DNA from 4 places in the Tatumella sp. UBA2305 genome. Region 1 is predicted to be linked to each of the others. Evidence: predicted binding sites of a transcription regulator. Region 1 holds the regulator's gene; each other region holds the start of a gene.
The links. The regulator PurR, encoded in region 1, represses purine synthesis genes. The targets are predictions, from matches to a motif close to CANGCAAACGTTTGCNTG.
Positions count from the first base shown of each region.

Region 1 (7,479 bases):
CAGATGTTATTTTTTAATTTTGTCCGTCTTTTTCAGGACATTTAACCTGTAACCTGACAACTATGCGTCTACTGATCACGCTTTTTATTCTGGCTGTAGCACAGCTTTTTTTCAATGTCGCAGAGGCATCGCCTCGAACCGCGGTAAATGCCACATTTCACAAAACCACCCGTAAAGCTGTCACCGAAGAGGATGCACGCCGCAAGCGAAGACCGATTAAGACGACCAGTAGTCGACATAAAACCCGTCAGCCCCTGATCCATCGGGTGAAACACTTCACCAGTCAGCGTAAAGTTAAACATAGTCGTACAACGAAAGAATCTCTTCATCTGGCAAAGAATCGCAGACATGAAACTAAAAAGTATGGCCGTCATCGCCCCGCAGCTATAAAAACGACGCGTCATCCATCCGCCACACTGGCCGCTATCCGGATGAGTAAACAGCATCGTTTGCGTTATCAGAAAGCCCGTGCGACCGCGATGGTTAAACTGATGGATCAACTCGGGAAGCCTTATCAGTGGGGAGGAACCTCTCCGCATACCGGATTTGACTGCAGTGGTCTGGTTTATTATGCCTATAAAGACCTGGTGAATTTCAAAATTCCCCGCACTGCGAATGAAATGTACCATCTGCGCGACGCAGCACCGGTAAAACGTGATGAGTTGGAAAAAGGTGACCTGGTGTTCTTCCGTATCCATCGTCACGGCGCAGCTGACCATGTTGGTGTCTACCTGGGTGATGGTAAATTTATTCAGTCACCTCGCACCGGTAAAGATATCCAGATTACTGCGTTAAGTAATGAATACTGGCAGCGTCACTATATTGGCGCACGTCGCATGATGACACCGAGCACCGTCCGTTAATTTTTCTTTCCCGCCCCGGAAAACAAACTGCACCTTAAACGCCGAGAGTAAGGTGCAGTTTTTTATACTGAGAGCAAGCTGCCTGACCCATCCCCCCTTTTCCCCAACGTTGCTTGCAGAATTGAGTCGCTGGTAACCTCTACCGCAGCAAAGTCACCGGCATTTCCCGACAACAAAAAAAACCGGCACCAGACTGACCCGGTGACCGGTCCTGACAACTTAACCACACAGGCTGGTCGTCGATGGCTGAACCTGTGCGCGACGATTAATGCAATATGGCCGTAAAACTGAAGGCCATAATCATCAGCAACGCTACGACAGTAGTTGTCAGTGCAAGCTTAAGATCAGTATCCATCAGAACTCCTTTAGGCACACTAAAAGTAGGGAGATAGTTATAATCCCACACTGGTGCGCAAAAATCTCGTTTTATTGTGGCAGCCTTGCTAGAATTGCCGGTCTTTGTTGCGCAAATTCCTCAGCTGCTGTTTTTTTACCGGTTGTCTTCCCCGGACTCTCCCCTGACCTCTGAGTTCCCATTAAGACTGGTCAGTAGAATGCTGAACTGACGCAAACGATTAACATATTAAAAATCAATATATTATTTTTTTAAAACCAGGAGTACTCACTGAATGGCAACTATTAAAGACGTGGCAAAGCGTGCAGGGGTTTCGACCACCACTGTGTCCCATGTCATTAATCAGACCCGTTTTGTTGCGGAAAACACACGGAAAGCGGTCTGGGAAGCGATAAACGAGTTGCACTACTCCCCCAGTGCTGTCGCCAGAAGCCTTAAAGTCAATAATACCAAGACGCTGGGCTTACTTTCGACAACACTCGAAGCCCCATATTTTGCCGAAATTATTGAAGCTATTGAAAAAAAATGCTTTGACCACGGCTATACCCTGATTTTGGGTAACGCCCACAACGATCTACAGAAGCAGCGGGCTTACCTGTCAATGATGGCGCGCAAACGCGTAGACGGGCTTCTGGTCATGTGTGCCGAATATCCGCAAGAGCTGCTGGATATGCTGGAAGAAAACCGCAATATTCCGATGGTGGTGATGGACTGGGGGGTGTCACGCGGAGACTTTACAGACACGGTGCTGGATAACGCGTTTCATGGCGGATACCTGGCAGGGCGTTACCTGATTGAGCGGGGTCATCGTGATATTGGTTGTATCCCGGGACAAATGGAAAGAAATACCGGAGGTGGCCGGCTGGCAGGTTTTCTGAAAGCTCTGGAAGAGGCGGGGATCACTCACCGTGAAGAATGGAGCGTCCAGGGGGATTTTGAACCCGAGTCTGGTTACAAGGCGATGCAGAAAATACTTGCGCAACCTCAGCTCCCGACTGCGGTATTCTGCGGCGGGGATATTATGGCCATGGGAGCCATTTGCGCTGCAGATGAACAGGGACTGCGGGTGCCCCAGGACATCTCCATTATTGGCTACGATAATGTGCGCAACTCTCGTTACTTCACGCCGGCACTCACAACCGTTCACCAGCCAAAAAGTGAATTAGGCGAAAAAGCGCTTGAGATGCTACTCGACCGCATAGTGAACAAACGCGAAGAACCTCAAACCATTGAAATCCATCCGACACTGATAGAACGTCGTTCGGTAAGCGACGGTCCGTTCCACGACTACCGGCGCTAACCACCTCAGTCACTCCCTGAGCCATTCCTGGTTCAGGGTGGCAGTATCTCCCAGGTACTCCAGGATCCAGCGTAAAGCCGGCGAAGTACGTTGTTCTGACCAACTCACGCAACATGGACTTTCCGGAAACGGAACGGGTAGTTTCAGTTCTTTCGCTTCTCCGCTCTCTAATAGCGGCCGTGCAAGGTGGCCGGGGACCATAGCCACACACAATCCTGCCCTTACGCAATCCAGACCAGTCTGCCAGTCCGGTACGGTCATCCGACGTTGGTTATCCAGAGTCCAGGTCATCCTTCGCGGTAATTCCCTTGAGGTATCCTCCATAACCAGTGATGGCCATGCACGAAGCTGCTCCTCGCCCGACTGAGATTCTCTTGCCAGGGGATGTCCGGCACTGACGATACAACGCCAGTTAAGACGTCCCATATCCTGGAACGCATAACGCCCGGCTACCGGGACCGCCTGAGTCGCCCCAATCGCCATATCAACGCGGCCTGCGGCTAATGCATCCCAGACCCCGTTAAACACCTCTTCATAGATATGCAATTCAACATCCGGGAAGTGTCGGTAAAAGTCGATGGTCAGTTGCTGCATTCTGGAACGTTTAACGATACAGTCCATCGCAATACTGAGTTCACCACGCCAGCCGTTTGCCAGTTGCTGGCACTGACGCCGGGTTTCCTGCATTTTTTTGATAATCCCCCGACCTTCGCGAACAAAATGTTCACCTGCGGCCGTCAGTATCACATCACGGTGCTGTCGCTCAAACAATGAGACTGCCAGCCACTCCTCCTGTTGTCGCACGGTATAACTGATGGCTGAGGGTACCCGGTGTAACTCTCTGGCTGCCGCACTAAAGCTACCATTCCTCGCCACTGCATCCACGACTTCGAGCGCATATTCTGACCACATAGCAACCTTTCAATATTTTTCACAGTTGGTTGCAAATAATAACGGTTCACAACCCTCCACGCACCCTTTTAAACTCTGGCGCAAATTTCCACGAGGAGGATCGATGCGTCATCCGGTAATCTTTTTAGTCTATCTGTCATTACTCAGTATGCTGGGTTTTCTGGCTACAGATATGTATCTGCCTGCTTTTGAGGCCATGAAACAGGATCTGAATACCGATTCAGGTGTGATTAGTGCCAGCCTGAGCCTGTTCCTTGCAGGGTTTGCCTGCGCTCAGTTATTCTGGGGCCCGCTGTCGGATAAAGTTGGCCGGAAACCCGTTCTGGTGACTGGTCTGGCAATATTTGCATTGAGCTGTCTGGCAATGCTGTGGGTATCCTCGCCACATGCGCTATTGGCGCTGAGATTTATCCAGGCCACCGGTGTCTGTGCTGCCGCCGTCAGTTGGCAATCCCTGGTACTGGATCACTATCCGGCATCCCGCAGTCAGAAGATTTTTGCCACTATAATGCCCATGGTCGCATTGTCGCCGGCGCTTGCTCCGTTACTTGGATCATGGTTGCTGGCACATTTTCACTGGCATTCAATATTTTTGGTATTAACTGTGCTGACCTGCGTGTTGATAATGGCTACCCTGCGCTTACCGACCAGGCCAACGGCAGTTTCCGGAGCAAAGGACTCTGTAACCCCGGGTTTTTTGAAGTTACTCTCGGTACGCCAATACAGTGGCAATGTGCTGATCTATTCAGCCTGCTCTGCCAGTTTCTTTGCCTGGCTAACCGGTTCACCCTTTATTCTATCCGGGCTGGGGCTGACTACCGGTGATATCGGGCTAAGCTATATCCCACAAACCCTGACGTTCCTTGCGGGTGGCTTTGGTTGTCGTGCTCTGCTTAACCGGTTCAGTGGTCGTCAACTGTTACCCTGGTTGCTGGCGCTTTATACAGTGAGTATCGCTGGTGTTGTCGCTGTGAGTTTCTTTAGCCAACCTCAGCTGTTCAGCCTGTTACTTCCCTTCTGCGGCATGGCAATGGCTAACGGGGCTATTTATCCTGTCGTCGTTTCTGCGGCGCTTCAGGTATTCCCCGACGCAAGCGGTAAGGCTGCTGCCCTACAGAACGCGTTGCAGCTGGGGTTATGCTTCGTGTTCAGTTTGCTGGTGTCTTATCATCTTTCACAGCCCTTACTGACAACCGCCACAGCAATGGGCGTCACCGTTTTTCTGGCCGGAGCCGGCTTTTGTCTTCAGTATCGTAAACCTCCCTGCCCTTAATTTCTCCCGCCGCTCGCACGGCGGGTTAATCCTGCTTTCACAATTAGCGCCCTAATCATCAGTCATTGAACATTCAGATTGCCGGGCATATAATCACTCTGGTGACAAATTTTCTATTATAAGTCACCGTGTATGCTGACTAATTTTGTTTGTGCTTTGTCTGCGCAACCGCATTTTTCGATATTTACTAGCACCTCTGTTTTGTCTTTACTTATAAATGCACGTTTTTTGTGAGTTTACTCACGAACCCACGAAAGTTGTCTATTCTTTCTTCAGGTTCAAATAGAACAGGTGATAAGAAGCGTATGAGTTCATCATGTGTAGCAGAAGTTAGCCTTAAGGAAGATCATTGGTACCGTATTGCCAGTGAAATGCTGTCGATGGCCGATATTGCTATCAATGGTGATCGCCCTTGGGATATTCAGGTAAAAAACCCTGATTTTTTTAAACGAGTTTTGCAGGAAGGCTCTCTGGGTTTAGGTGAGAGTTATATGGACGGCTGGTGGGAATGTGAACGGCTTGACCAGTTTTTTTATCGGGTATTGAAACATAAACTTGATAAACAATTGCCGCATCACTTTAAAGATACCCTTCGAATTGCTACAGCCCGTCTTAAGAATCTGCAATCTAAAAAACGCGCCTGGATAGTCGGTAAAGAACATTACGATCTGGGAAATGATCTGTTCAGCCTGATGCTCGATCCTTATATGCAGTATTCCTGTGGTTACTGGAAAGAGGCAACCACTCTGGAAGCCGCTCAGGAAGCGAAACTGGATATGATCTGCCGTAAGCTGCAACTTGAGCCAGGTATGACCCTGCTGGATATCGGTTGCGGCTGGGGTGGTTTATCCGAGTTCGCGGCGCGTCACTATGGTGTCAGTGTCCATGGTGTGACCATCTCTGCGGAACAGCAGAAAATGGCTCAGGAGCGGTGTAAAGGGCTGGATGTCACCATCCTGCTGCAGGATTACCGTGATCTGAATCTGAGCTTTGACCGGATTGTTTCTGTCGGGATGTTTGAACACGTAGGTCCGAAAAATTACGCGACCTATTTTGATGTTGTTAACCGCAATCTAAAACCGGACGGTATATTTTTACTTCACACCATTGGTTCTAATCATACAGATTTAAATGTTGACCCATGGATTGATAAATATATTTTCCCAAATGGTTGTTTGCCATCTGTCGCTCATATTGCGCAAACCAGCGAACCCCATTTTGTGATGGAAGACTGGCATAACATTGGTGTCGATTATGACAGGACACTGATGGCATGGTATGAGCGTTTCCTCGCCAGCTGGCCACAGCTGGAACATAACTATAATGAACGCTTTAAACGTATGTTTACCTACTATCTGAATGCCTGCGCCGGTGCGTTCCGCGCCCGTGACATTCAGCTTTGGCAGGTGGTGTTTACCCGCGGGGTAGATGGCGGTTTACGGGTCGCCCGTTAACCGTAACTGGATGGTGTAATACTGCATATAACCCGGAGCTTTTGCCTGCAAGACTCCGGGTTTGTTTATTAACGAATATTTATCAACTGGTTGCGATAAGGGGATTGAACTCAGACTGATTCTGCACCCTTCGCCATATCCCGCGCTGCCAGCACCCGCTCCACCGTGTCCACGATGGCCTGAGTCTGAGGATCAATTTCGATATTCACACGACCACCAATTTTTTTCTCGCCCAGTAATGTCCGTTCCAGGGTTTCAGGAATCAGATGAACGCAGAACTTATTCCCGACCACATCACCGACAGTCAGACTGCAACCATCAATTCCGACAAAACCTTTATGTAAAATATATTTAATTAATGAACTGTCCTGCAAACGGAACCAGACTTCACGATTATTTTCTGACTGAATTATTTTTGCTATTTCCGCCGTCGTCATAATGTGGCCTGACATCAGGTGCCCACCAATTTCATCAGAAAATCTGGCCGCCCTTTCAATATTGACCCGGCAACCCGGAGTAATATCATTCAGATTAGTGACACGCAGCGTTTCTTTTATCAGATCAAAGCTGACCAGATCATCACGAATCGAGGTCACGGTCAGACAACATCCGTTATGGGCCACGGAGGCACCAATCTCAAGTCCCTCCAGCCACTCCGCGGGAAACCTTAGTGTATGGGTGCGAAACAGTGGTTTTTCTTCAACAGCCACCACTTCTGCCGTCCCCTGCACAATACCTGTAAACATAATTAAACTCCCTCTGCATTTAGTCGCAGATTACCATAACCACTGGCGACTGTTTATCGATTAATGTGTCTTGATAATCATCAAAATAGTTTGTTTTGCCGGGTTGCTAACTTTTTTTACCTCGTTACACTAGGCGCAGATAAGGATTTATCTCCTCCCATGTTCCCTTTCTTAAACAGGTGTATTCGTGCAGAAGTATTTTACTGAGGCGCGTCAGCTTCTCGGGCTTGCTATTCCGGTTATACTGGCTCAGGTTGCTCAGACCGCTATGGGGTTTGTTGACACCATTATGGCCGGTTCCGTCAGTGCCACCGATATGGCCGCCGTCGCTATTGGTACCTCTATCTGGCTGCCTGTGATCCTGTTTGGACAAGGATTATTACTGGCCCTGACTCCGACGGTCGCCCAGCTTAATGGCTCCGGACGCAGGGACAAAATTATCTATCAGGTCCACCAGGCGTTATGGCTGGGGATTTTTTTGTCGGTGTTTACCATCATCCTCCTGTGGAATGCCGGGATATTCATTCGTTATATGCCAGACATCAATCCAGAACTGGCGGATAAAGCGGAACGCTA
Region 1 covers NZ_DDVT01000015.1:613,424-620,902, forward strand. The annotation lists gene B3Z23_RS09235 (C40 family peptidase) at 63-863, shown strand; gene B3Z23_RS09240 (YnhF family membrane protein) at 1,129-1,218, opposite strand; gene purR (HTH-type transcriptional repressor PurR) at 1,493-2,518, shown strand; gene punR (DNA-binding transcriptional activator PunR) at 2,528-3,430, opposite strand; gene punC (purine nucleoside transporter PunC) at 3,534-4,703, shown strand; gene cfa (cyclopropane fatty acyl phospholipid synthase) at 5,009-6,157, shown strand; gene B3Z23_RS09265 (riboflavin synthase subunit alpha) at 6,268-6,903, opposite strand; gene B3Z23_RS09270 (MATE family efflux transporter) at 7,091-7,479, shown strand, end outside.

Region 2 (7,479 bases), 610 kb from region 1:
GGAAGGTAAATCATGTCAAACCGTAAACCAAATATTCTTTTTTTCCATGTTGATAATCTGGGCATGGGAGAGTTAGGTTGTTATGGTGGTGGTATTTTACGTGGTGCAGATACCCGTCGCATGGACGATTTTGCGAAAGAGGGGATGAAACTTACACATTATGTAGTTGAGCCACAGTGTACACCCACCCGTTCCGCACTGATGACTGGTCGTTATCCGATTAGGTCGGGTAATCATACGATTGCCTTAGGTGGTAACTCGGGTGGACTCGTCTCCTGGGAAAGAACTATTGCGGAATTACTTGAAGAAAAAGGTTATAAATCAGCCTGTTATGGAAAGTGGCATATCGGTGCAGAAGATGGGCGGTGGCCCACCGACCACGGCTTCGATGAATGGTATGGGCCGCTCAGAACTTATGATGAATGTATGTGGCTCGAAGATCCGCATTATGTAGCCGAGCGTGACGGATTCTCTTATATGCATGAAGGTCGGAAGGGAGAAGGTTGCTGGCCTCTAAAAGATCAGCAATTAACCATGGATATGAAAAAGCGCTGCGATCTGGAATATTTAAACCGCAGCAAAGCATTTATCGATCAGCAAGTGGCAGACGATGAGCCTTTTTTTGTCTATTTTAATCATTCCCTGATGCATTTCCCGATGATACCGCGGGACGAGTTCATTGGTAAAAGTTCCAATGGTGACTGGGGGGATTGTTTGCTGATGTTGGATAACGATTTTGGTGTTCTGCTGGACCACTTAGACAAACTGGGTGTTGCAGACAATACAATTGTTGTAATGTGTGGGGATAATGGTGCGGAAGATCATCTGGCAGGCCGTGGGACAGGAGGATTTTTTGATGGTTCGTATTTTAGTTCTGCGGAGGGTGGAATACGTACACCACTACTGATTCGCTGGCCTGGATATATACAACCGGGTATTGAAAGTAATGAGATGGTCCATGTCACTGATATGTTCAGCACGTTAGCTAAATTTACCGGCTGTGATATCCCACAAGACAGACTTATTGATGGTATTGATCAGAGTGCATTTTTTCTTAATGAACAGGAAAACTCAAATCGTGAAGCCTGTATGGTCTGGCTTAACGACGAATTACATGCTGTAAAATGGAAAGACTTTAAAATTAATTTTAAACGTCAACAACATTTCCATGATCCTGAATTACCTCTTGGCTTTGCCCGTATTACACATCTTCAGGAAGATCCTAAAGAACGAGAAGCGGTTAATCAGAGATATGTTCGATGGTGGGTTATGCAACACGCACATCGGATAGTTCGTGAATTTGAAGACTCGGTGAAAAAAGAAGCCTTAATACCCCCTGGGTCGTTACTGGACTTTATTCCGGATCGCATAACCGAAGCATAATATCAGTAGTCATTCACTTTATCTTTTATTGATGTCCTCCGGGGCAGGGATTTCTTTGCCCCGAAATCAGGAGTAAACATAATGAATGTTCAGTCTGTCAGACCGCGTCATGACAAGGGAATACTGATCCCATCCGGAGAATTTACCATGGGCTCTGAACAATTTTATCCGGAAGAGCGTCCGTTGCGCCGTGTTAAAGTGAGGGAGTTCCGCATTGACAGACATCCGGTAACCTACCGGCAGTTTGCACGGTTTGTAGAAAATACCGGCTACCAGACTTTTGCAGAGCTTCCTCCGGACCCATCACTTTACCCGGATGCTGATCCTTCCTTTTTGGTTCCTGGATCCCTGGTATTTACCCCGCCCTCAAGTCCTGTCAGCTTACTAGATTTTCGGGCCTGGTGGGCCTATGTCCCCGGGGCCAACTGGCGTTATCCCTGGGGAAAAGCCGCTGGCAAACAGCCTGACCCCGACCATCCTGTGGTACAGGTAACGTTTGCCGATGCACTTGCCTATGCGAAATGGGTGGGAGGAACATTACCTGATGAAGCTGAATGGGAATATGCAGCAAGGGGAGGGTTGGAGGGTAAGACATACTCATGGGGAGATGAGTTTATGCCGGCAGGGCGACATATGGCAAATACCTGGCAAGGGCGTTTCCCCTGGGAGAATCTGGCTGAAGATGGCTTTACAGGGACGTCACCAGTGATGTCATATCCGGCGAATGGTTATGGATTATTTGATATGACAGGCAATGTATGGGAATGGACAAGCAGCAGATTCACACCAAATCATGCTTCTTCTTCGCCTCATAACTGTTGTACCCCTGAAAGGGTTGTAAATATTACCGGGCAACGAAATGTTGTGAAAGGAGGGTCACATTTGTGCGCTCCAAATTACTGTTTACGATATCGGCCCGCAGCACGACAAGGACAAACACTGGATACGGCTACCAGCCATATTGGATTTCGATGCATTACCAGAGTGGGTTCCTGAAGGAGTGGAATCAATGAAATTATCTTCGGGAATTTGGAGTAGAGAAATTGTCGCAGGCCTGGTTACTGCCTTAGCACTCGTGCCAGAGGTTATTTCTTTTTCGGTAATTTCTGGCGTATCTCCAGAAATAAGCTTGTTTTCATCAGTCATATTGTGTCTGACATTATCATTTGCCGGTGGGCGTCCTGCTATGGTAACTGCGGCTGCAGGTTCTGTGGCACTGGTTGCCGGACCTATGGTTCATACGCACGGTCTGGCTTATCTGATGCCTGCCGTATTGCTTTGTGGTGCGCTACAACTTATTTTCAGCTGTGCGGGCTTTGCTGGCATCATTAGATTTATAAAACAACCGGTGATGAATGGTTTTGTAAATGCACTGGGAGTATTGATTTTTGCGGCTCAGTTGTCTTCGGTTAACCATCACGGAATTATCATCTATATATTATTCGCTCTGGCAGCCATTATTACCGTGTGTGTTCCACGGCTACTTCCCAGAGTCCCGGCTCCATTGATTACAGTACTTATTATTTCATTGTTGGTTTATTTTGCCGGACTCACAGTACCTATGGTCGGAGTTCAGGGAACTGAATTGAAAGGGGACATGATTCGTGACTGGAATATGGCGCCAGTTAATTTTCATACACTGATGATAATTTTCCCAACGGCCCTGAGCATGGCGTTGGTAGGGTTGATGGAAACATTACTTACGGCAACCGTCGCCGATGCAATGACTCAAACCTCTTCAGATAAAACGCGTGAGTCTTTAGCCTTAGGAGCAGCTAATCTTCTGGCGGGTTCTCTGGGAGGTGTCGCCGGATGTGCGATGATCGGGCAGTCGATAGTAAATATTGAGTTGGGAAAAGCCCGTACCCGCCTCTCAACCTTTGCTGCTGGCATTACTTTACTGTTACTGAGTACTGACATGAACAATATATTAAACAGAATACCTATGGTTGCGTTGGCCGGTATCATGGCAGTAGTTGCGATGAAAACGATTAACTGGAATAGCATTCGCCCTGCGACACTGATAAAAAGTCCCTGGTCAGAAACCCTGATAATGATAGTTTCAGTCGGGATCACCGTTTTTACCGGGAACCTGGCAGCAGGTGTAGCCTGTGGGGTAATCCTGACCTACATTCTAATTTTTAGAAAGGCCACAACCATCCCGACACTCAGATGAGTTGACTAATGCTCTGCTCTAATGGCTGGTTAACTTAACTAACACAATGCTGCCAGCCCCATGGCGTGGCAGTGTTAACAGCCTCTGACAGGGAGCAATGCTATTTTGGCTTTTGGACAACGTCAACCTGCACTAATGGCAGACATTTTGCACTGGCCTGGTGCGTTTTTTAGTGTTCTCTGTCATCGAACTGAAATAACCCTGTGCTTAAAAAAACAACAGAACAGCCTCTTTTCATAGTGTTTTTGTTATGACCTGTCTTTGCTGACAGGCTTTATTCATTTCTGGCCTGGTTATTGCAACTACCGGTATATCCATCCAAAGGCATAGCCTGTTTTGAGTTTCCGGATTTCGTGACGGGGGAAAAATGAATCTAAGACGTCTGAAATACTTTGTGAAAATTGTCGATATCGGCAGTCTTACCCAGGCCGCAGAAGTTCTGCATATTGCGCAACCGGCACTGAGCCAGCAGGTCGCTACGCTCGAAGGTGAAATGGACCAGCAGTTGCTGATCCGCACCAAGCGTGGAGTGACTCCGACAGATGCTGGGAAAGTCCTCTATACCCATGCCAGAAATATTTTGCGGCAGTGCGAACAGGCTCAACTGGCGGTGAATAATGCCGGACATACCCTGAGTGGACAGGTCTCAATTGGTCTTGCTCCCGGGACTGCAGCTTCTTCACTGGTGATGCCATTACTGCAGAAGTTGCGTGAGACATACCCGGAAATTCTGGTTTATCTGCACGAAAACAGTGGTCATGCTCTGAATGAAAAAGTGCTGAATGGCCAGCTGGATATGGCATTGCTCTATGACCGGACACCTGTTACCGGGCTGAACTGTCAGCCGTTAATGAAAGAAGAACTGTATCTGGTAGGCACCGGGAATTCTCCGGGACATACGGTTGACCTGGGTGAAGTTGCCGGCATGAATCTCTATCTTCCGCGTGATTATAGTGCTGTACGTCAGCGGGTTGATGAAGCATTTTCCTTGCGCCGGTTAAGTGCACATATCATTGGTGAAATTGAATCTCTGTCGACCCTTTCAGCAGCAATTTCCAGTGGCATGGGTGTTTCGGTATTGCCTGAATCTGCCGCGAAATCTTTAACTGCACCTATCAATGGCTGGATGGCAAAAATTACTGCACCTTCGTTACACCTGCCTTTATCGCTAAATATCTCTTCTGCTCTGCCGTTGTCGGGTTCGGCCCAGGCGGTTAAAAATTGCCTGCTGTCACTGACACAACAAACTATAGTGGATGAACATGAACTGATGCTGGTGAGTTAACCAGCAGTTTACTGTCAGATGCCGGTTATCCGGCATCGCTATAATTTTTCCTGCCGGTAATCAGAAAAACTTATTGCTCCCGGTGCTGTCGATGATTAGGATCGGCAGCCGGAAGGAAAACGTTTGCGCTTTCATGGTGCAGCCAGGTGTGGTTTTTCTGTCCAGCTATTCTCCGGGAATACTGACCTGTGCTATGCCATGGCACGGGTTTTGCTTGTGTAATTCTGTTTGGGGTGATGTGAAAAAGCCTTCTGCCGGACACAGTGTCGCAGAGGGCTTTTTCTGAAATGCCGTAATAAAAATGAAAATCGTGGTAAGCGATATCAAAAAGGGATCGACTCATGCTTGAAAAACTCTTTAAGTTGAAAGCAAACAAAACCAGCGTTCGTACTGAAGTGATTGCCGGTTGTACTACCTTCCTGGCAATGGCCTATATCCTGTTTGTTAACCCAAGTATCCTTGGTGCCACCGGGATGGATAAAGGTGCAGTGTTCGTGGCGACCTGCCTTGCTGCGGCAATCGGTTCTGTACTGATGGGTATGATTGCCAATCTGCCGATTGCTCTGGCTCCGGGCATGGGCTTAAACGCCTTTTTCACTTATACCGTCGTGCTGCATATGGGATACCACTGGGAGGTTGCTCTGGGTGCGGTATTTATTTCGGCATTAACCTTCTTTGCACTCTCTTTGTTTAAAATTCGTGAGTGGATCATTAACAGCATCCCACTGCCTTTACGTTCGGCGATTGCTGCCGGTATTGGTCTGTTCCTGGCACTGATTGCACTGGAAGGAGCAGGAATTGTGGTAGGTAACCCGGCGACGCTGGTGGGTCTGGGCGATATCACTAAACCAGGCGCGTTACTGGCGCTGTTGGGCTTCTTCCTGATAGTCATTCTTGAAGCACGTAAAGTGACCGGTGCGGTATTGATTGGTATCCTGGTGGTCACCGCGATTGCGATGCTGGCAGGTTTAACTCCCTTTGGCGGAATCTTCTCCGCTCCTCCGTCACTGGCTCCAACCTTCCTGAAACTGGACATTGCAGGTGCATTCAACGTTGGTCTGGTGAGTGTGATTTTCGCATTTCTGTTTGTCGACGTGTTTGATAACTCGGGTACGCTGATTGGGGTGACCCGTCGTGCCGGTCTGAGCGATGAGAACGGCAATATTCCGGCAATGGGGCGTGCTCTGGTTGCTGACAGTGCGGCAGCACTGTTCGGTTCACTGCTGGGCACTTCTACCACCACCAGTTTTGTGGAATCAGCAGCCGGGGTAAGTGCGGGTGGCCGTACTGGTCTGACATCGGTGGTGGTCGCTATCCTGTTCCTGTTGTCACTGTTCTTTTCACCACTGGCGGGGAGTGTACCGGTCTACGCGACAGCACCAGCACTGTTATTTGTGGCGGTACTGATGACCTCTGGTCTGGCTGAGATTGACTGGAAAGATATTACTACTGCCGCGCCGGTAGCGGTGACTGCGATTACCATGCCATTCACCTATTCGATCGCCAACGGGATCGCGTTTGGATTTATCACCTGGACCGTAGTGAAGTTACTGAGCGGAAAGGTGCGTGAAGTGAATCCGGCACTGATTATTCTGTCGATTCTGTTTGTCATCAAACTCGGCTGGTTAAGTGCCTGAGTATTGAATCATCCGGCCAGGACTGATGGGGTTATGAACAGTTGTGGCTGGCATTTTAAGGGGCGGATATCCGCCCCTTGTTATTTGTGTTTTCTGTCACGTTATGCTTAGGAAATGCTGCCTCAGCGGAAAGGCGGTTCGTCAAAGGTACGAAGTTTACGGGAATGCAGGCGGTCGGCCTCTGCCTGGAGCAACGACACGGCACAGATCCCGATATGCAGATGTTCGGAAATAGCACCTTCATAAAACCGGTTAGCCTGACCGGGCAGCTTTATTTCACCGTGCAGGGGTTTATCAGAGACACAGAGCAGGGTGCCATAGGGAACCCGAAAACGATAACCCTGGGCTGCGATTGTGGCACTTTCCATATCCACTGCAATGGCCCGGCTTTGATTAAAGCGTAATGCTGATGCTGCATAACGTAACTCCCAGTTACGGTCATCAGTGGTCACCACCGTACCCGTCCTCAGGCGTTGTTTAATATCCTCACCGTGAATCCCGCTGACCTGACGGGTAGCATCGTATAGTGCCCGTTGGACTTCAGCGATACTGGGTACCGGAATATCCGGTGGCAGTACAGAATCTAACACGTGGTCATCCCGTAAATAGGCATGTGCCAGCACATAATCACCAATCCTCTGACTTTCGCGTAATCCTCCACAATGGCCAATCATCAGCCATGCATGCGGACGCAGTACGGCCAGATGATCACAGATGGTTTTGGCATTCGAGGGACCTACACCGATGTTTATCAGCGTTATTCCACGTTTATTATCGGCTATCAGATGCCATGCCGGCATCTGGTGTTTTTTCCACGCGAGATCAGTCACAATATCTTCCGGTTGCTGGCTTTCGGCGGTAATTTCTATTCCTCCGGCACAGACTAAGCGGGTATAAGGAGTCGCCGGGTCCCGGACCTGGGCCACCGCCCAACTGACGAATTCATCGACATAGCGGTTATAGTTGGTGAACAGGACAAAAGGCTGAAAGTCTGCAGT
Region 2 covers NZ_DDVT01000015.1:4,878-12,356, forward strand. The annotation lists gene B3Z23_RS06355 (arylsulfatase) at 13-1,383, shown strand; gene B3Z23_RS06360 (formylglycine-generating enzyme family protein) at 1,465-2,379, shown strand; gene B3Z23_RS06365 (SulP family inorganic anion transporter) at 2,393-3,559, shown strand; gene nac (nitrogen assimilation transcriptional regulator NAC) at 3,927-4,844, shown strand; gene B3Z23_RS06375 (NCS2 family permease) at 5,186-6,481, shown strand; gene B3Z23_RS06380 (AMP nucleosidase) at 6,604-7,479, opposite strand, start outside.
Region 2: a site for PurR is predicted at 4,957-4,974, ahead of B3Z23_RS06375 (NCS2 family permease). Genes of this name have one in related genera too.

Region 3 (7,479 bases), on a different contig from region 1:
CGCACCGTAAAAAAGTTGCCCAGTGATTTGGACATTTTTTCACGGTCAATCATCACCATGCCGGAATGCATCCAGTAATTTACATACTCACCACCATGCGCACAGGTTGACTGAGCGATTTCGTTTTCATGATGCGGGAACATCAGGTCAGATCCACCGCCGTGAATGTCAAAATGCGCTCCCAGCTGGCTGCAGTTCATCGCAGAACACTCAATATGCCAGCCAGGGCGTCCCGCCCCCCATGGAGAAGGCCAGCTGGGTTCATCGGCTTTGGACATTTTCCACAGTACAAAATCCATTGGATTTTTCTTCACATCGGCGACTTCGACCCGTGCACCGGCCTGTAACTGTTCCAGATCCTGGCGGGAGAGTTCACCATAATGGCTGTCACTCAGCACATCGAACATTACGTCACCGTTGTCAGCTACATAGGCATGACCACGCTGCAGCAGTTTTTCTACCAGTTCGATAATCTCACCGATATGTCGGGTAGCACGCGGTTCCACGTCCGGCGGCAGAATACCCAGCGCATCAAAATCGCTGTGCATCTCGCCGATCATCCGGTTGGTCAGCACTTCAATGGTCTCACCATTTTCGTTGGCACGTTTAATGATTTTATCGTCAATATCGGTGATGTTTCTGACATATTTCAGCTGGTAGCCCAGATAGCGTAAATAGCGTGAAACCACGTCAAAAGCTACAAAAGTCCTGCCGTGACCAATATGGCACAGGTCATAAACGGTAATACCGCACACGTACATACCGACCTGACCGGCATGAATAGGTTTGAATTCCTCTTTTTGTCTGCTCTGAGTGTTATAAATTTTTAGCATTTAACTCTTCCGTTTAAACGTGTGCGATAACTGTGGTTATTGTGCCGTATTTTTCACGTGACTGCGACGTAAAGCAAGCCATCCGGCATCATCAGTTTTCGGCATACTGCCGTAACCCTGAATTTTATGATATAAGGAGCCTCTGCGATTGCCCTTCCCTGTAATCAGGAAGAGTTAAATACCGACAATAACCATGACAGGATGAAATTATGGTCACTTTCCAGACGAATTTTGGTGATATCGTTATTAAAACATTTGACGATAAAGCCCCGACTACCGTGCAAAACTTCCTGGAGTATTGCCGCGAAGGTTTTTACGACAACACTATCTTCCATCGCGTTATTAACGGTTTTATGATCCAGGGCGGTGGTTTTGAGCCGGGTATGAAACAGAAATCGACCAAAGCCGAAATCCGTAACGAAGCAAATAACGGTCTGAAAAACACCCGCGGTACCCTGGCAATGGCCCGTACCTCTGCGCCACACTCTGCCACTGCACAGTTTTTCATCAACGTTGCCGACAACGACTTCCTGAACTTCCGTGACGAAAGCCTGCAGGGCTGGGGTTACTGTGTGTTTGCTGAAGTAGTTGAAGGTATGGACGTGGTTGAGAAAATCAAAGCCGTCTCTACCGGCCGCAGTGGTATGCATCAGGATGTGCCAAAAGATGACGTTGTTATCCAGAAAGTGACCGTCAGCGAGTAATGCCGCGAACGCTGTTTATAGCAGATTTGCATCTGTGTCAGGAAGAACCGGCAATCACTGCCGGTTTTCTGCGTTTTTTACAACGCGAAGCCACAGACTGTGAAGCGCTGTATATCCTCGGTGACCTGTTTGAGAGCTGGATTGGTGATGATGACCCAAACCCGCTACATCAGCAGGTCGCCGAAGCCCTGAAGGCGTTAACCGTCCCGGTGTTCTTTATTCACGGTAACCGCGATTTCCTGCTGGGCCAGGCCTATGCCAGACGCTGTGGAATGCAGTTACTGCCGGAAGAGCAGTTACTGGAACTGTATGGCCGCCGGGTGCTGATAATGCATGGCGATACCCTGTGTACCGACGATGAGGGATACCAGCGTTTTCGTAAAAAAGTCCACCAGCCCTGGCTGCAACGGCTATTCCTGATGTTACCCTTGTTTGTCCGCCAGAAAATTGCCGCCAGAATGCGTAATGACAGCAGCAAGGCCAACCAGTCAAAAAGCATGGAAATCATGGATGTCAATCCACAGGCGGTAGAACAGGTGATGCAACGCCATCACGCTTCACTGTTGATCCATGGCCATACCCATCGTCCGGAAATCCACCATCTGACAGTCAGCCATCAGCCGGCACAACGTGCGGTACTCGGCGCATGGCACCGACAGGGGTCGGTGATCATCCTGGATGACAGTGGCGTCACCCTTCACGCTTTTCCCTGGTAAGTTTCACGTGAAATGTCCGGTTGTGTGGGTACGCAACCGTTTTCCTCCGCGCTGTCTCATGCTATTCTCACGCCCTTCTCAATGTGTATAACCTGTCCCGCTACAGGTTCTTTAATTGCTCACAGGAGTTGACCGCATGTCGTCGAATACTGCCCCGGCCCGTATCGCTATTATTATGGGTTCTAAAAGTGACTGGGCTACGATGCAGTATGCTGCAGAAATCCTTAACGAACTGAATCTTGCCCATCATGTGGAAGTGGTTTCAGCCCACCGCACCCCGGACAAACTGTTCAGTTTTGCTGAAAATGCCCAACAACAGGGCTTTCATGTGATTATCGCCGGTGCCGGCGGAGCAGCGCATCTGCCAGGTATGCTGGCGGCGAAAACCTTAGTCCCGGTGCTGGGTGTTCCGGTGCAAAGCGCCGCACTGAGCGGAGTCGACAGCCTTTATTCGATTGTGCAGATGCCACGCGGTATTCCGGTTGGAACGCTGGCCATTGGTAAAGCCGGAGCGGCGAATGCTGCACTGCTGGCCGCCCAGATTCTGGCAGTTAACGATCCTGCATTAGCGAGCCGTCTCAGCGCCTGGCGGACAGCGCAGAGCGATGCGGTTCTGGAAAACCCGGACCCACGGGAGGAAGCATGAAGTCAGTTTGCGTACTCGGTAACGGACAGCTGGGCCGGATGTTGCGCCAGGCCGGTGAACCACTGGGGATCGCCGTTTATCCGGTCGGCACCGATGCAGAACCGGAAGCGCTGCCGATTCGTCAGAGCGTGATCACCGCAGAAATTGAACGCTGGCCGGAAACCGCATTGACCCGTGAGCTGGCAAGCCACCCGGCGTTTGTCAACCGCGATATTTTCCCACGGCTGGCCGATCGTCTGACTCAGAAACAGCTGCTTGATCAACTGGGGCTGGCCACCGCGCCCTGGCAATTGCTGAGCGATGCCAGCGAATGGCCGGAAGTCTTTGCCCGGCTGGGTGAACTGGCCATCGTCAAGCGTCGCACCGGCGGCTATGACGGCCGTGGCCAGTGGCGTCTGCGTCAGCCTGACTGCCTGACGCTACCGGAAGAGTGCTACGGTGAGTGTATTGTCGAGCAGGGAATTAATTTTTCCGGCGAAGTTTCGCTGGTCGGGGCCCGGGGTCGTGACGGCACTACCGTGTTCTACCCTCTGACCCATAATCTGCATCATAACGGTATTTTGCTGAGCAGCGTAGCTCTGCCGCAGCCGGATGCCGACCAGCAACGTCAGGCGGAATCGATGCTTACCGCGATTATGCAGGAACTGGATTATGTCGGCGTGATTGCGATGGAGTGTTTTGTCACTCCACAGGGACTACTGATTAATGAGCTGGCACCCAGAGTGCATAACAGCGGTCACTGGACGCAAAATGGCGCCTCTGTCAGTCAGTTTGAACTGCACCTGCGGGCCATTCTTGGTTTAGCCCTATCCCGGCCAGTGGTTTTCGCCCCTTCAGTCATGGTGAATATCATCGGCTGTGCTCTGAATCTGCAATGGCTGGAACAACCTCTGGTGCACCTGCACTGGTACGAAAAAGAAGTGCGCCCTGGCCGTAAACTGGGTCACCTCAATCTCACCGACAGTGATACGCTCCGGCTTAAAGAGAATCTGCGGGCCCTGGTCCCACAGCTGCCGGAAGAATATGCCGCGGCTATCGACTGGGCCACCGAAAAACTGTAATTCCCCCTGCACAGGAACCCCGGTTTTCCTGTGCAGTCTCTCTGTTTTTGGCGCTAATTCCCGGCCAGCCATTGGTGCTGCCACCGGTTTCTGTGTAATACTCGGGCATACCTTGTAATGCGTTTTACGCCTTCCTTCCGCCATTAGCGTGTGAATTTATGCAAAAAAATATCTTAATCACCGGATGTTCCAGTGGTATTGGTGCGGTTGCTGCCAGTGACCTGTTGATGCGCGGCTACCGGGTTTTTGCCGCCTGCCGCAAACCGGAGGATGTCAGCCGGATGGAACAACTCGGTTACACGGGTATTTTGCTCGACCTGGATGACCCTCAGAGCGTGGAAGCAGCCGCCCGACAGGTCACGGAGCTGAGCGGCGGTAAACTCTATGCGCTGTTTAATAATGCCGGTTTCGGGGTTTATGGTCCGTTGCCAACCCTCTCCCGCCAGCAGCTGGAACAACAATTCTCCGCCAATTTTTTCGCCGTTCATCAACTGACGATGTTGCTGCTTCCGTGTTTACAGACCAGCGGAAATGCCAGAATAGTGAATACCAGCTCCGTGATGGGTCTGATTTCTACCCCGGGACGCGGTGCCTATGCCGCCAGTAAATATGCGCTGGAGGCCTGGTCGGATGCCCTGCGTATGGAACTGCAACACAGCGGTATCCGGGTCAGCCTGATTGAACCGGGCCCCATTTCGACGGAGTTTACCGGCAATGTCGTGCAGGGTGAATCAGAGAGTCCGGTGACCAATCCCGGTATTGCCGCCCGTTTTACCCTGCCACCGCAGGCAATTTTACCGAAACTGCGTCATGCGCTGGAAAGCCGCTATCCACGTCAACGCTATCCGGTCACGGTTGTCGCCCATATGATGTCTGTCGCGCGTCGTCTGTTACCAGGCATATTACTGGATCGAATTTTAAGCAGTCATTCAGCACCGAAAAAATAGCCGCTTGAACTCAGGCGGCCTGTCCCCATATCTGACAGATAACGGTTAATTTTTCAGACCAAGGAACACAGCCTATGTCACCGCAAGCCCCGATTATTGATGTTAATGAATCCAATCTGCAGCAGGTCCTTGAGCAATCGATGCAGGTGCCAGTGTTGTTCTACTTCTGGTCAGCCCGCAGCCAGCACTGCCAGGAACTGACCCCGGTCCTGGAGAAACTGGCTGCAGAGTATCGCGGACAATTCCTGCTGGCTAAACTGGACTGCGATGAACAGCAGATGGTCGCCTCACAGTTTGGCTTACGGGCCATACCGACAGTCTATCTGTTTAAAGACGGTCAGCCGGTGGATGGCTTCCAGGGACCACAACCGGAAGAAGCCATCCGCACACTACTGGAAAAAGTGTTGCCGCGTGAAGACGAAATCAAAGTTCAGCAGGCTCAGGCCTTACTGGATGAAGAGAAACCTCTGGAAGCCCTGCCTTTGCTGAAAGATGCATGGCAACTCAGCCAGCATGCCAGCGAAACCGGGTTCCTGCTGGCTGAGACGTTGTTGCAGCTGAACCGCAGTGATGAAGCAGAAGAAGTGCTGAAACACGTGCCATTGCAGGATAGGGATACCCGCTATCAAAGCTTACTGGCGCAGATCGATCTGCTGCGTCAGGCGGCGGATACCCCGGAAATCCAGCAACTGCAGACGGAACTTGATGCGGATCCAACCAATACCGGAATTGCCGCTAAACTGGCGGTTCAGTTCCATCAGGTGGGGCGTAACGAAGAAGCACTGGAACTGCTGTTCGGTTTTCTGAAAACCGATCTGGCTGCCGGGGGTGGCGAACTGCGCAAAACCTTCCAGGAAATTCTGGCAGCACTGGGAACCGGTGATGCGCTGGCCGGAAAATATCGCCGTCAGTTGTATTCCCTGCTCTATTAATCTCCGCGCTGCCACCGCATTGCTATTCGCGGTGGCAGCTTCCTGACAGACTGTCGAAAATCACCAAATTCCGGAGTCCGCACCAGGTCAGATATTCTATCCCCCCTCAGAGATAAGACATTTTAAGATATTAAAATAATTCACATCACTGAAAAATTCCCATTTACACGATTAGCGCCTTAATATAGTTTCAAAAATCCAGGATTGAGCATTTTCCATAGGATATCGTTGCGGAAAACGGAGTGATATTGATTTTATCAGGGAAGATAAAAATGCTAACAAAATCGTTCAGGTTTTCGACGTTAGGTTACCTGGCCCTTGAAGGGGTAGGTGCTTTACATGCCTCTTACACTCTGCTTCTGAATATCACTGAACACGATGTAAAAGAAGGGAAGAGATTATTTCTTTCCGCATCGATGTTATGTAATGCAGCCAGAGCTTATGGTTCCGGCGTGATTAAACCCTGGTGTACCGTCGAAAATAATATTGATAGTAAAAAATATATTTTAGATCCCCGGGGAAGCTCTTTTGCTCTCACTCCGGATGAAATTCTTATTGGGGGGAGCCCGATTTACTTTACAAGTGAGTGAAAAAATTCAGCCAGTTTTGAAAATAGTCAGCGGTTACGTTTTAAATACAGAGTATGCGGGCTCACTGGCGCCATTCCCCGGGAAAGCAACGCATTATATCTCACTGAATAAATTCAGGCAGGTGTAATATCAAAATGACATCATTACCTTGCAGAGCAATAGCCATTCTTTTTCTTCTTTTCAGCTATAAAAATGCCTGTTCCGGGTCTCTTTCAACAGAACGCAGTCCTGTCGCCGAAGTCGCCGTTCTGGTCGAAAAATTAGTGATGGCGGACTCTGCGCAAAGTAACGAGATCCTTTCAAAAATTAATTCAATTCGTAAACAATACCCTGAAAACACCGACATTCTGTTAATGTACACCAATAGCCTTATAGGCGAAAAACACTATAAAGAAGGTATTGAATTTCTTAAAACTCTCTGTAAAAAAAAACCAAACCGCACCTGTTTACTGACACGATGTATGTTGACACAAAGATTAGGGGATAAAGAGATTGGTTGCTACGAAGAGGTGGTACGCCTTTCCGAACAACAGCATTTGATTGATTCGGATTATATCACTGCGCTGTTCTTTACCGACACCAAAAAATTTAGCACTGTTAAACAACAGCTCATCAACAAAAACCAACTCAACGAGAATGACTTTTTAGTATTTAATTCGGATGAAGAAACTATTCTGCATGAATTTTTTCCATAAATCACTGACCCGCCCTCTGCCGGGTAATTCCCCGGATGACCGTTCTGTTCATCAGTATAATTTTATACTCAGACGAATTTAGGGGTCGGGAATAGCCGGATAATATTGGCCCGGGGTGAATTACATCCAAAACCCGAACCTGTCACCTGTGGCTCAGAAGGCCGTTGGCCCTTTTTCAGAAGTACTGTCCATAAAGGGAAATTATCGGCTGAAAAAAGATGGCTGTCTCCGCATCACTTGCGGTGGCAGCTTCCTGACAGGCTATCAATAATCGGGCATTCTGCCCCGTCATCCCCCGGGCAACTGTCGGCCAGTGTTATCAGGCGCTGACGCATTTCCTGAAGTTCCTGCATCT
Region 3 covers NZ_DDVT01000020.1:292,703-300,181, reverse strand. The annotation lists gene cysS (cysteine--tRNA ligase) at 1-833, opposite strand, end outside; gene ppiB (peptidylprolyl isomerase B) at 1,043-1,537, shown strand; gene lpxH (UDP-2,3-diacylglucosamine diphosphatase) at 1,537-2,253, shown strand; gene purE (5-(carboxyamino)imidazole ribonucleotide mutase) at 2,390-2,899, shown strand; gene purK (5-(carboxyamino)imidazole ribonucleotide synthase) at 2,896-3,960, shown strand; gene B3Z23_RS13865 (SDR family oxidoreductase) at 4,119-4,907, shown strand; gene B3Z23_RS13860 (co-chaperone YbbN) at 4,982-5,839, shown strand; gene B3Z23_RS13855 (hypothetical protein) at 6,112-6,429, shown strand; gene B3Z23_RS13850 (hypothetical protein) at 6,564-7,124, shown strand; gene cueR (Cu(I)-responsive transcriptional regulator) at 7,358-7,479, opposite strand, start outside.
Region 3: a site for PurR is predicted at 2,283-2,300, ahead of purE (5-(carboxyamino)imidazole ribonucleotide mutase). Genes of this name have one in related genera too.

Region 4 (7,479 bases), on a different contig from region 1:
ATGGCTGCCCATCCGGTCCGGTCCGGCTGTCAGCATTGGCCAGATTACTGGCGCTGACATTCAGTCGTTGTGACTCTGCCGTCAGCGCTGACCCGGAGATATCAAAAATAGAAAAGAGGCTCATGGCATCAGTTATCCTTGCATTACGCTTATCATCTGTTTGATTTGTGAAGATAAAATGGTCAGGTCAGCCTGATACTTCATACTGTTATCCGCAAACTGTACCCGCTCTCTGTCCATATCAACGGTATTCCCGTCCGCTGCTGGCTGGTCGGGTACGCGATACAGTAAATCAGGAGAGAGATACGTTTGACTTTGTGCGGCAATATGCCGCCCGGAAGTCAGGCTCAGTGACAGCCCCCGGGATTGGTGTTGGCCCTCACGGATGGCCCGGGTCAGTTGCTCAGAGAAATCAATGTCCCTGGCCTGATATCCGGGAGTGTCTGCATTGGCAATGTTAGACGCGAGTATCTTCTGGCGCTGATCACGCAGATTTAATGCCTGACTGGCAAAGTTCAGGCTGGCATCCAGTCTGTCGGACATAAGTTGCTCCGGTTAGCAAATAAGTCTGGTCACAATACGGGATCGGAGCATCAGGAAATCGGCAGAATAGCCAAAAAAAACAACGCTAGTTTAACGTTTGAGAATTGCAGTTAATGTCTAAAATTAACCTAAATTACAGTTAATTAGAGTTACCCTGATGAGAAATCACCTGAGTTTATTGTTATTATTTCCTGCCTTTTTCGGCCAGGCCAACGATCTTTCACAGCAGCTAAAGGTGTTTTTTGCCCGCAGGGATCCAGGCTATGCAGCCCATATGCAGGTAGTGGTTCGCACACCGTCTAAACAATGGCCAGACTGCACACAACCGGTGTTTAGCTTGCCCGGAAACAGCCAGCGTTGGGGCAGAATGACGGTCAGCGCAAGTTGCGGACAACGACGAAATTTTCTGCAGATAGAACTCCAGGTCACTGGTCAATATTATGTTTCATCACAAACCATCAGCAGAGGCAGCCTGGTCAGCCGGAATATGTTGTCAGTACAGAGTGGCAGGCTGGACAAGTTGCCGGCACGATCCTTGCTGGTTCCGGAAACACTGCTACCCGCTATCGCATTGCAGTCTGTTCCGCCCGGGAAAGTGATTATTTCCAGCTTGTTTCGCAAACCCTGGCGAGTGAAAAGTGGTGATAACGTGCAGGTTGAACTCAGTGGAGAAGGATTCAGGGCGAGCAGTTCGGGTACTGCACTAAACAATGCCGCAGCAGGTGGGGAAGTCAAAGTTCGTACCGAAAACGGGCGGATCGTTAGCGCAGTGGTCGATGCCCGGGGAAAGTTGAGCGTAAACATCAAGTAAAGCAAAACCTAAGCCTAATGTTTTGATCTCCGTTGCCGATAACCCATGTATCCCGCCTGAATATCCAGGTGGTGGACCATCTGTAGTGGAGCGAAAATGATGAGCATTGATAAAACCTTGTCAGCCGCAGTGATAAAGGCGGCAGCAAAACCGCGGGGCCCTGTTATCCTGAACCGGAATAGCTCCCCGACTCCTGACACCCGGTCTCCGGCACCAAGGATTAACCTTCAGCAGACACAACAGATGCTGCATAATGACAGCAGCCAGGATATCAGGCAGTCCCGGGTGGACGAAATACGCAAGGCTCTGGCAGAGGGTAGCTATCAGACGAACAGCCGTGCCGTTGCACAGGGAATTGCCGGCAGCCTGATAAGGATGGAAAGTGATGCCGACTAATGTCCGCGGGAAGCTGAAGATCATTATACAGAATATGCAGCAGGTCCTTTCCTCACTTCAACTGATGATACAGAGAGAACAGCAGGAACTGAGCAGTGCCCGGCCTGACAGCTACCGCTTACAAAGTCTGACCGAAGATAAACAGGCCGCATTAAATACCCTGAGTTATCTTGATACCCGTCTGACCGAGACCGGGCAGCCAGTCGGGCTGACTGCGCCATTTGCCCGTTCCGAAGAGTTGCACTCGTTGTGGCTGGACCTGTGTCATCAACTGTCAGTTTTACAGCAAGCCAATCAGCATACCGGTATGCTTTTACAGCAGCAATTTCAGTGGACACAACAGGCACTGGCTGTATTAACACCACTTAAAAACCAGCATTTCTACGGCCCGGATGGTCAGACGAAATAACGGATAAAAAAAGTGTCGTCATCCCTTCCCGGAACGGGGCGCTCCCCCTGTCCGGTGCTTTTTTTGCCTGAATTTCCGGACCACTGTATTCTCCGACAAGGTGATTAACGGCACCCGGATAAGCCCCGGGACTCCGGGCGAAGCACAGCCAGGTCTCCTGCGTAAAGTGAAGATCATATCGCCCTGAAGGGATACTGAAGGGAAATGAACGGCAGCCACAGAACTGTCACTGCCGGTCAAGCCTAATCAGGTCTGGCTACGACGGGCAAAATCTTTCACTCTGAAACCCAGCAGACCCAGACTGCCAAAATAAACCGCCCCGCCAACCGCACAAACGCCGGCCAGCCGCAGGATACGCCACACCATTTCGCCTTCGCCCCATGACGGCATGTAATGCAGGATAACGCATAATACGGCGGCCATAATCACTACTGAAATAATCAGACGAATTAGAAAACGAGCCCAACCAGGCTGCGGCTGGAAAAAGTTTTTCTTACGTAACTGCCAGAATAACAACGCTGCGTTCAGGCAGGCTGCCAGACCAATCGACAGGGATAATCCGGCATGTTTCAGTGGCCCGATAAATGCCAGGTTCATAATTTGTGTCGAAATCAGGGTCACTATGGCAATCTTGACCGGGGTTTTAATGTCCTGACGGGAGTAGAACCCGGGCGCTAACACCTTCACCACGATCAGCCCAACCAGCCCTACCGCATAAGCAACCAGCGCCCGTTGGGTCATCAGTGCATCGAACGCAGTGAATTTACCGTACTGGAACAATGCTGAAGTCAACGGCCCTGCGAGAATACCAATGGCGACCGAACTTGGGATCGCCAGTAACAGGCATAACCGCAGCCCCCAGTCCATCAGGTGAGAATATTCAGTAAAATTTCCACTGGAAAAACTACGCGACAATGAGGGTAACAGTATTGTACCCAGAGCCACACCCAACACCCCCGACGGAAACTCCATCAGGCGGTCAGCGTAGTACATCCATGAAACAGAACCAGAGACCAGAAATGAAGCAAAAATAGTGTTTATGATTAATGAAATCTGGCTGACGGATACCCCCAGGATAGCCGGCCCCATCTGACGTAATACCCGCCAGACACCGGCATCACGCAGATTAATTCGTGGTAAAACCAGCATACCTATCTTACGTAAATGCGGCAGTTGGTAGCCCAACTGCAGTACCCCACCGGCAACCACCGCCCATGCCAGAGCCATGATATGCGGATGAAACCAGGGCGCGGCCACCAGCGCAAAGAAAATCATACTTACATTCAATAAGGTCGGGGCAAAAGCCGGCACAGAGAAACGGTTCCAGGTGTTCAGAATAGCACCAATTAATGAGGCTATAGAGATAAGCAGAATATAGGGAAAGGTAACCCGCAGCAGTGCCGTGGTCAGTGCAAATTTATCTGCGGTATCTGCAAAACCTGGCGCGGTAACGTAGATAACCCAGGGTGCCGCCAGCATTCCCAGCAATGTCACCACCGCCAGTACCAGTGTCAGTAATCCGGAAACATAAGACACAAAAATACGGGTCGCTTCTTCACCCTGTTTATTCTTGTATTCAGCCAGAATCGGCACGAATGCCTGAGAAAATGCCCCTTCGGCGAAGATACGGCGCAACAGATTGGGTAATTTAAACGCCACAAAGAAGGCATCAGTTGCCATCCCTGCCCCAAAAACCCGGGCAACAATCGCATCGCGCGCAAAACCCAGCACACGCGAAAACAGCGTCATAGAACTGACCGCAGCCAGTGATTTAAGCAAATTCATAAGTGTTCAGACATCCTGCAATTTCGACATTTATGTCCCGAACGGTAGTCAGGTTCCCGTTCAGTGGTTCGCTCATCCAGCGAGCCGGCGTTAGTCTACTGAGGCTGATAAAAATCACCAGCGATGTTTGTTACAAGGCATGAGTTAGCAGTATTTATCTGCGCTGCCTTCCGCCCAGGTCAGTGCGGTGAGCACATGGTCTTCCCAGACGCCATTAATCAACAAATACTGTCGTGCATAACCTTCTTTTTCGAATCCCAGCCTGGCCAGCAGATTACCGCTGCGCTGATTACGTGGCATATAATTTGCCATGATGCGGTGAATTTTGTGCTGACGCTGCATGTAACGAATCGCTGCCTGCAATGCTTCCTGCATCAGTCCCTGTCCCTGCCATTTTTCTCCCAGCGAATAGCCGAGATAACAGGCATAGAAACAGCCACGCACCACATTACTGAAATTCGCCACGCCCATCACTTCCTGACCGGTGGGGTCCAGCAGAATAAAATAGTAAGCCGCCCCCTGCCGTTGCTGCTCAGTCATAATTGACAGCCGTGGCTGCCAGCCGGAAGGCTGAAAATAGCTCTGGTCGCGGATAGGCTCCCATGGCGTGAGGTAATCACGGTTAGCTGCATAATAATCTGCCATTCGCCACGCATCACGGTCGTTCACCAAACGCACCACCATCCGGTCAGTGGTCAGACTGACCCGCGAAGATACTGTACGATATCCAAACATAAATACTCCCTGACTGATGAGCAGATAATAGGCGGCACTGTCCTTTCTGACCGGCCGGCAGGCTATGTTAATACCAGCAGTAAATTTATCCCATTAAAAACGCACTGTTTTGCGACTATTCTGCACCGCCATTCCCCGCGACTGACAATAGCAGTAACATCCTCTGCCAGGCCTGACGGATGACACCCCCGGAGAACTCAGGCAAAATGATCATCAGACAAGCCAGGATGTTATCTGTAAGTTGAGGAATAAATGCGTAAATTTGTTTTCTGTCTGTCGGTGTTTTTTACAGTATTGCTGCTCAGTGGCTGTAACCACCTGACAGAATATTCAATCAGTGAACAGCAGGTAAACAAAGCACTGCAAAAACATGATAATTATCAGAAAGACATCGGCGTTAACGGACTGGCAAACGCCCATATTGTCCTGAGTAATCTGCAAGCAGCTATTGGACGGGAAGAGCCGAATAAAGTGATGCTGTCCGGTAGTGCAGATATCCGTTTGCAGTCACTGTTTGGTGATAAGCACGCGGTGGTGAACCTGAAAATGAAAGCTCAGCCAGTCTTTAACCCACAGCAGTCAGCTATTTATCTCCGGGACCTGGAAATTACCGATATTCAGGTCACCCCGGATAAGCTGCATGATGTGGTAAGCGCCCTGACGCCGTTGCTGAATCAGTCACTGAAGCGCTATTTCGAAGAGAACCCGGCTTACATCCTGAGTGCGGATCACAGCACCGCCGAAGCCCTGGCGAAAAAGCTGGCGAAAGGACTGGAAGTGAGACCCGGAGAACTGGTGATCTCTTTGAAACCTTAAACCGAATAAAAGTCCCCACCCCCCTGTGGCATAAAATCAGTACAAATAATCAGTGCATTCCTGTCACAGGGGCTTTATTCTTAGTCCCCGGTAAAAACCCGCAAACGTTTACTTTCCACGCCGGAGCCTGATGCATGACTGCCCATCCTGAAAAGATCACCTTACGCCGCCCCGATGACTGGCATATCCATTTACGTGATGACGAAATGCTAAACACCGTTCTGCCCTATACCAGTGAGGTATTTGGCCGGGCGATAGTCATGCCTAACCTTGTCCCTCCGGTGACCAGCGTGGCGGCGGCCAATGCTTACCGCGAACGTATTCTGGCAGCATTGCCAACAGAGCATCGTTTTAAGCCACTGATGACCTGCTATCTGACCGACTCTCTCGACCCGGACGAAATCGAAACGGGTTTCCGCGATAACGTATTTACAGCGGCCAAACTGTATCCGGCTCATGCCACCACCAACTCCAGCCACGGTGTCACCAGTATTCAGCATATCGCTGCAGTGCTGGATCGTATGCAGTCACTGGGTATGCCATTACTGATTCATGGAGAAGTGACGGACTCACATGTCGATATCTTTGACAGAGAAGCCAGATTTATCGAACAGGTACTGATTCCCCTGCGTAACCAGTTTCCTGAGTTACGGGTGGTGATGGAACATATCACCACTAAAGATGCGGCGGAGTACGTCACTGCCGGTGATCAGAACCTGGCCGCCACCATCACGCCCCAGCATCTGATGTTTAACCGTAATCATATGCTGAGTGGCGGAATCCGCCCGCATCTGTATTGCCTGCCTATCCTGAAACGGAATATCCATCAGGAAGCATTACGTACGGTGGTTGCCAGTGGTCACCCTCGTTTCTTCCTCGGTACCGATACAGCGCCACATTTACGCCATCGTAAAGAAACCAGCTGTGGTTGTGCGGGAGTGTTTAACGCACCAACAGCCCTGCCAGCCTATGCCACGGTGTTCGAAGAACTGGGCGCACTGCAGCATCTTGAAGCCTTCTGTTCTCTGAATGGCCCACAGTTTTACGGATTACCGGTTAACACCGATACCGTAACTTTGCAGCGTAATCCCTGGACGGTTCCTGAATCAGTGACTGCTGGTGATGATGTGCTGATCCCTTTCCTGGCAGGGGAAACCCTGAACTGGTCAGTGGTCGCCTGAGGTTGATACCAGACTTGACCTGATGAGTATCATACTGTATTTATATACAGCATAAGCTCATATCGCCGGACTGATTAGCCCGGCGATGTACAGACTGTCACTGACAGTCAAGTCACAATTAAGCGTTGATACGCCTGCCGGGTGTCGCCATCCGGTTTTTTTATTCCCCTCCCCTGGCCGAACTGCTACTGGACGCAGGGTGTGATGTTGCCTATTCTTTTTCCAGTATATTTTTTAAGGGAAGAATAAGTCATGAATCAGAGTAAGCCAGAAGAGGCCATGACGTTTGGCGAATTACTAACCCTAATCCATCAACAACAGCAGCGGTTGCAGGTGCTGGAAGGAAGCCTCTCACAACTGATGACTCTGCTCAGCCCCGCATTACAACAACAGATGATTCATTATCTGACTGACCAGGCTGAAGCTTTGGAAAACCCACCTGAGCTCCGGCAACAATATACGGAGCTGGCATCAAATATACAGAGCCGGACTTTGCCAGACAGCCTCTGAGTGCTGAGGCTGTCCTGTCATTTACGATTCTCTTTGCTCAACAGGCTTCGCAAATTTTTACCATTAATCTGCCATTTTACGGGATACATGTTATAATTTTATTGCCTTGCAATATTTTAAATAAGGCCGGATTTAAACCTCAATCTACACGTCGTTTAACGAGTAATCAGGGGGTTTTATGGATAGAGAGAACGATGTTATTCAGACTCATTCACTGGTCGGCTGGGATATCAGTACCGTCGACGTCTACGATGCAATGATGATTCGCCTTCATTCGCTGTCTTCCCTCCAAC
Region 4 covers NZ_DDVT01000026.1:65,132-72,610, reverse strand. The annotation lists gene flgC (flagellar basal body rod protein FlgC) at 1-124, opposite strand, end outside; gene flgB (flagellar basal body rod protein FlgB) at 133-543, opposite strand; gene flgA (flagellar basal body P-ring formation chaperone FlgA) at 722-1,354, shown strand; gene flgM (flagellar biosynthesis anti-sigma factor FlgM) at 1,451-1,750, shown strand; gene B3Z23_RS18130 (flagella synthesis protein FlgN) at 1,740-2,159, shown strand; gene murJ (murein biosynthesis integral membrane protein MurJ) at 2,406-3,944, opposite strand; gene rimJ (ribosomal protein S5-alanine N-acetyltransferase) at 4,089-4,679, opposite strand; gene B3Z23_RS18115 (lipoprotein) at 4,932-5,495, shown strand; gene pyrC (dihydroorotase) at 5,630-6,676, shown strand; gene B3Z23_RS18105 (hypothetical protein) at 6,929-7,186, shown strand; gene bssS (biofilm formation regulator BssS) at 7,365-7,479, shown strand, end outside.
Region 4: a site for PurR is predicted at 5,593-5,610, ahead of pyrC (dihydroorotase). Genes of this name have one in related genera too.